Regions from separate parts of the Bacillus sp. D48C genome, predicted to be linked through region 1. Evidence: predicted binding sites of a transcription regulator. Region 1 holds the regulator's gene; the other holds the start of a gene.

Region 1 (3,459 bases):
AGGGCCTTGGTTCTCCGAAAGTAATCGCAAAAGAATTACTTGCGATGTATCGCTTCGATGAAATGAAAAAAAATCCATCGACTTCAAATGTGACAAGAGCTGTTATGGCAGCGATTGGACTTAGTTTGTTTAATTTTATTATTGTGTTAGGCCCGTTAGTCGCAATTATTGCTTTTATATTTTCTTTTTGGATTGGTGGTATTGCTAGTGTAGTAACACCATTTTTCGTTATTGGAAAAGTATTTATGGGTACTTTTATATGGTTGGATCTTTTCGTTAGTATAACGTTTGTTGGAGTAGGTTTGTTGTTATGTATTATCGCTTTTTATAGTACAAAGTGGTTTAAGAGATTGTGTGTACGATACGTAATATGGAACTTCAAAATGATAAAAGGAGAGTAAATGATGAAAAAACTATTTTTAATCGCTATCGCTTGTATCATTATTGGAGTAATAGGAATTTCCCAAACATATGAAAAAGCAGTACAAACTGCTGAAAAAGGCGATAAAGAAGATGTAATTAAAAACGAAACATTAAAAAATATAGAAGTTAAGTTAGATGCCGGAGATATTGTTATCCAAAAATCTCCTGACTCTTCTTTTTATGTAAAGCAATCAGGAGATGTACGTAAACAAGTGATTCGTATTGCAGAAGATGGTGACACATTAAAAATTATTGGGGAAAGAGAAAAAGGTGCTTCATTTGATTTTTCTTTTTACGATTTTAGGTTCCAAACGTCTAAATTGACTCTCCTTGTGCCCGAACGCTCTTATCAAGATGTAAAAGTAAATTCATCTGCTGGACAAATCGAAATGAGTGATGTGAAAAGTGATAGTGTAAGTGTTAGAACACTTGCTGGAGAAGTAGAGCTGAAACAAGTAACGTCTAAGAATGTGGAGGGATCTACAAAAGCTGGTGAGGTGAACTTTAAAAAAGTAATAGGGAAAGTGACTGCAAAAACAACAAGTGGGGAAATAAATATTCAAGATCATGATTCTAAGTATAATCTAGAAGCAAGTTCAACTGCGGGAGATATAGATATTACTTTATCGGAAAAACCACAAGATGCGGTAATTACTGGGCAAAGTGCTGCCGGAGATGTAACAATTTTTAATGAAGAAAATAATAACGTAACAATTGGAAATGGTAGTAAAAAGATTAGCGGTAAAACGGCTGCTGGAGATGTCACGATTGAAACTCGTTAATAAGAAATAGAGTGCATGGAAATCTATCAAAATACAAAAAGAAGATAATTACCGTATATAAATAAGGTAATTATCTTCTTTTTGTTATTTTTAATGTAAATCACGATATACGCCAATTACTTTCCCGATAACTGACACTTGTTTTAAAATGATAGGTTCTAATGAAGAGTTTTCTGGTTGTAGACGGAAATGGTCTTTTTCTTTATAGAAACGTTTAACAGTTGCTTCGTTATCTTCTGTTAAAGCGACTACAATTTCACCATTATATGCAGACTGTTGTTGGCGAACAACAACTAAATCTCCATCGAAAATACCAGCTTCAATCATACTATCTCCAGAAATACGTAACATGAACACTTGGTCTGCTCCGGAAACAATGCTAGCTGGAAGTGGGAAATGTTCCTCTACGCTTTCGACCGCTGTAATTGGTAAACCAGCAGTAACTTTTCCGACAATTGGAACTTGAATAACAGATTGTGTTTCCGTATCCATTCGGTCTTCGCCTAAAATTTCAATGGCACGTGGTTTTGTTGGATCGCGTCGAATGTATCCTTTTTCTTCTAATCGTGATAAATGTCCGTGCACTGTAGAACTAGAAGCGAGGCCGACTGCTTGACCAATTTCACGTACGGAAGGTGGATATCCTTTTTCTTGTACTTTTAGCTTAATAAAGTCGAGAATGTCTTGCTGGCGTTTCGTTAACTTTTCCATGTTTTCTAACACCTCGTTTTCTTTCATTTTTCTTATTAATAAGTATAACATGTGAAAAAACATTCTACAAACATAAGTTCGAACAAATGGCAGATTTATGTTACACTATAGGGAAATGATAGGGAGAAAGAGGGGTTCAAAATGAATGCAATTATTTATGCACGTGTGAGTACAACGAAAGAAGCGCAAGAAACATCATTATTACGTCAAAAAGATGAATTATTGCATTTAGCTGAGCGCTATCAAATGAATGTTACTAAGGTGATTGAAGAGCAGGCTAGTGGGTATACAATTGAACGTGACGGTATATTAGAGGTGTTAGATACAATTCGGGACGAACAAATTGATGTGTTACTTATACAAGATGAAACGCGCCTTGGTAGAGGGAATGCGAAGATTGCATTAATGCATTGTTTACATAAAGAAGGCATAAAAGTATATACACATACACATAATGGTGAATTACAATTGTCGGATTCTGATTCGATGGTATTAGATATTATTGGTATTGTTGAAGAATATCAAAGGAAGATTCATAACTTGAAAATTAAACGAGGTATGCAACGTGCAGTAGAAAAAGGTTATCGTCCAGAAAATAATTTAAAAAATCGTCATTTAAGTGTAGGAAGAGAGAAAAAAGAAGTGCCAATTGAGGAAATTGTACGTTTGCGAAAAAGTGAACTCACGTTTGAAGAAATTGCAGCAACACTACGTGGATTTGGTCATAATGTTTCAAAGGCGACTGTACATCGTAGATATGTAGAGTATACGAAGCAATTGCTTGATAAAGAAGAGTAACTATTGTATGATAATAATCAGTTTTGATTAGAAGGGGGATTCGAGATGATTAATCACGAACTCGTTGAACGCATTAACTTCTTAGCGAAAAAAGCAAAAGCTGAAGGTTTAACTGAAGAAGAGCAACGTGAGCGTCAATCGCTACGTGAACAATATTTAAAAGGATTTCGTCAAAATATGTTAAACGAACTTAAAGGTATTAAAGTTGTTAACGAAGAAGGTACAGATGTTACACCGACGAAATTAAAAGCTTTAAAAAAGCAAGATAATGCAAAATTAAATTAAAAGATGGGCGAAGCCCATCTTTTTTATTTGTAAAAATCCTTATTTAATAACTTTCCAGTTGTTATTAACGGTTGCTTCTATCGTTCTATGTTCCAATATATAATTAGCGATAAGTTCAGACATATCAGTGGGTATATCTTTTACTATCGGTTTGTTTTGAAACATAAAGAAATTTCCCCCGCCACTTGCACGATAATTATTCATTACAACGTCATATTCGTCATTCATATTAAGAGGAGCACTTTTATGCTGTAAAGATTCTACTCTTTCACCAATTGGTTTTGAAATGTTTAATACATATGAAATCCCTTCCCACATATCATAATTATAATGTTGTGGCTTTGGTTCTATGTAGGTAGGGCTTACGATGATGGATCCATCTGTTTTTAATGTGAAATAAGAAGCAGAGAGTTCAAGAGCATCTTTTATATCTGCTCCAGTTATTCTAATTACTTTTAAT
Region 2 (3,459 bases), on a different contig from region 1:
GTAGTCAATGATTTATTGAAAGATGCTAATATTAAAGTGAATAATAAAGAATTTAAAGATACATTTAAATTTCTAGAAAAGAAATAATGACTGTAATCATAACTAGAAAAGGGAACTCATATAGAGTTCCCTTTTCTAATTAGTGTGTGAGTTATAAATAGATAGTAAGACAATACAATATTACATTTAAATATTAAGAATTACAATGGGAAATTATGGGTTTAAATTAAAGGAATTATAATTATTTCAATGGAAGTAGATATGATACGGTTTTCATTATGCAAGTTTGTTACATATATTTACTCTTTAATAATGGGTATCGAACATAATTTACAAAATAATACATATAATGTTTTTGAATAAATATTTAACGTGGATAATTAGTAAAAAGCTGAGCATTCGATTGGAAAGGATGTTCTTTTTAGTATGAAAATTTTAGGATAAAGAATGAATCGCTTTAAACGCGTCATTTACCATATCAATAAATTAAGGTGGAGAGAATATATGAAAGTAATCTTTCAGGGAGAGGGCGGCGCGAAAATTTTTGAGTCATATGATGAAAATATAAGTGATTTATTAGCAATATTAAAAGAAACGAAAGGGATTAAAATAGGGATGGTTAAGTATAAAGTGTTAAAGTACGAACTTAATTATTTTCGTCATCCGAAAAAATCGGATACAGAGAGAGAGTTACATATAATAGTACAACCTATGTAATAAAATATAATAATAAAAATCACTGATTCAGTTTTGCAAAGTTTCATAGAGTATGTAAGAAAAGAGAGTGTTGTAAATGTTCTCTTTTCTTATGCTTTGTGAGTTCGTTCATCATAGTATATGTTTTCAGTTATAGATGGTTAATAAACGAAAAAATTTAAAACTTTTTTGTTTGGGTAGGGATTTTATATATGAATAAATATACTATGAAGTATTTTTTATACGAATATTGGAGGAGTATAAAATGAGTTTAGCTAGTTACATAGGCTGTAATGTAGAAATTCAGTTAACGGTTCCAGATTCTAATGATGTAATTGTTTTTGGACCGTGTTTTTCAGATGAAAGTATGCTTGAAATTGTACAAGAGTATCAATTCCAAACAAATTTCACATATGAGGTTTCAACTAGTTGGGGAATTGAATTTGTCGAGTGGCAAAACGTAAAGGAAAAAAGAAGCGAAAGAAAAACTTTTAACTTTATGCAAGATTATGGAAGGCTATTTGGAAGATGGAGACTATTTCGAATTATTTAGTTGTTGGGTTGGTGATGAAGGTAAGGAATGAGTAGGGGAATTGAAATTAAAAATAAATCATTTTAATATAGATGAATTATGTATTCCAGAAAGAACATTAGTTAGGATAGAAAAATAAAATTTGAAATATTTTTTAGAAAAAGGCGATTTCACTTTGTGTGAAGTCGCTTTTTAGTTGTTATATGTATTTCATTTTACATAAGAAATGAGAAGTTTATTTGATAAAGGAAAAAGAAAGTATAGAGGTAAATAAAATTGTGTTTTTTGTTAAAAAATAATAAGTATGGCTCTTCTCAAAAGAACGTAAGTTCGTGTATAATAAGAACTAATGTTCCTTAGAGGGATAACCTAATTATAATTTAGAAGTAAATCCGAGTTTAGTGAGTATTAAAAATAACTAAGGGATAGTATGACTAAATAAATGTATAAATGATCAAGGAGATAAAAAATGAACGATGTAAAGATACAAAAAGAAGAAAGAGAGTGGGTTCCGTTTACAGTAATATCCGAACAACTTTTAAATATGAGAAAGATTATTGGAGAGAAATTAAAAGTACAAAAACCGCTTTTAACAAATGAAGCAAAAGAGAGAATTTCTGATAAATTATTAAATTCATTACTGTCTGAGAAAGAAATATTGGTAACATATTTTGAAGATGGCTACATATTAACAAGCTACATGACAGTTGTACATATTAATCCGGTAAAACAATTTGTAATTTGTACAGACGCCTTTTATAAAACTTACGTATTTAACGCTATGGATATTATTGAAATAACGTAAAAGAAGCTGAATATTAAATGGCAGCTTCTTTTATTTCTGATTTATGAAATAAATAATACAAGAAAAAGCAGCTAGCTTCGCGCTAGCTGCTGAGCCCCAGGGAAAGGGAGAAAAAGATAGGGTACTCCAAAATCAACAAGAGCTGTCAAACAGCCTGATTATAGTATAGACAAATTAAAATTTTCTATACAGAAAGTTAAACATAAGATTAGGCTGTACCCACTTGGTTTTGATCTGCAAGGTCAGAATCAAATGTATTGGTCGCGCTAACACCGCTAAAAGTATTAACAACAAAACCAACGTTTGATGCGCCGGAGCCATTATAAGCTTTCGTATTTTCTTTCGGAGAAACGTTGTAGAAATCACCTAAGTTAAATGAACCATTACTATTTTGTACAACTAAATTTCCTACAACTGATGGCATAATTTTCACCTGCTTTATAATAAGTTGTTAACATTACTATATGGAGTTATAGTCCAGATGGTTCATACAATAAAAATTGTGGGATAGTAAAACGTTTGGAGCATGGATTTCAATAAAAGTGTGTTAAAATTAATATAATAAAGTTGAGTATTTTTTTTGAAAAATTTGTATAATTAATATATATGAAAATAAAGGAGGCAAAATGTAATGAAAGATATTATGAAAAAAGTTGATTTAACAGATGCCAAATCAAGTAATCTTGTTGCACTAATTTATAGTAATGAAGTTATATTAGTTGAAGACGCATTTTGTCCAAATGAAATAAAATTAAAGTTTAATGAAATTGCAATTTTATCTGCAATTAAAACAGCTCATATTGCGAAAGTTTCTATTAGGAAAGAACTTGAAGCGCTTTTTCATGATACGGGTGTTATATTAGTGAAACAAAATGTTGATTATGGTAGTAGTCAATCTATTACCATGCATTTTGAGCAATTTAAAAAATTGCAATATGAGATTGAACATTTAAATAAAAGTATGTCATAAGGCAGCTAAATAAAGGTTCTATCATAAAGGTGGAATGTGTTGTGTTGAAAAAGTGGTTTAAAAATTATTTGGGTGAATCGCATTGTAAACATAAATATATTTTTATTAAGATGCAGGATAATGAGGATTTTAAAAAAAGGTACATTAGGTGTAGTTTATATTTACTAGTGTGAGAAATGTGGAAAAGAGAAGTTGAAATGTAAAAACAATAATGAAATAAACAATGAATTTTTAGATAGGTAGCAAAAAGTAACCATGATGGTTACTTTTTTTGTTTATGTATGCAATATCAAAACTATTACTAAAGTATGAGTTGAGTTGATACTATAGTAAATGGCTGAATAAAAATGAAGAGAGTAATATATAGGGAAGGAGGATGAGCGAAATGAAGAGAAAAGAAATTGGTAAGTCTGTAATTATTACAGGTGTGACACAAGGGTTAGGACGTGCGATGGT

Evidence for each region. The regulator LexA, encoded in region 1, represses DNA repair genes until DNA is damaged. The targets are predictions, from matches to a motif close to CGAACATATGTTCG.
Region 2: ACLBXA_RS24415 (YolD-like family protein) is a predicted target of LexA. The motif match lies at 1,548-1,561, and genes of this name have one in related genera.

What each region holds. Positions count from the first base shown of each region.
Region 1 is NZ_JBKFAQ010000006.1:16,198-19,656, forward strand. Features, by position in the region: gene ACLBXA_RS16160 (DUF1700 domain-containing protein) at 1-401, shown strand, start outside; gene ACLBXA_RS16165 (DUF4097 family beta strand repeat-containing protein) at 402-1,205, shown strand; gene lexA (transcriptional repressor LexA) at 1,296-1,916, opposite strand; gene ACLBXA_RS16175 (YneB family resolvase-like protein) at 2,058-2,714, shown strand; gene ACLBXA_RS16180 (DUF896 domain-containing protein) at 2,760-2,999, shown strand; gene ACLBXA_RS16185 (bifunctional metallophosphatase/5'-nucleotidase) at 3,039-3,459, opposite strand, start outside.
Region 2 is NZ_JBKFAQ010000013.1:64,052-67,510, reverse strand. Features, by position in the region: gene ACLBXA_RS24430 (peptidylprolyl isomerase PrsA) at 1-87, shown strand, start outside; gene ACLBXA_RS24425 (hypothetical protein) at 505-717, shown strand; partial or broken gene ACLBXA_RS24420 (hypothetical protein) at 962-1,367, shown strand; gene ACLBXA_RS24415 (YolD-like family protein) at 1,698-2,033, shown strand; gene gerPF (spore germination protein GerPF) at 2,242-2,457, opposite strand; gene ACLBXA_RS24405 (hypothetical protein) at 2,665-3,003, shown strand; partial or broken gene ACLBXA_RS24400 (hypothetical protein) at 3,045-3,246, shown strand; gene ACLBXA_RS24395 (SDR family oxidoreductase) at 3,389-3,459, shown strand, end outside.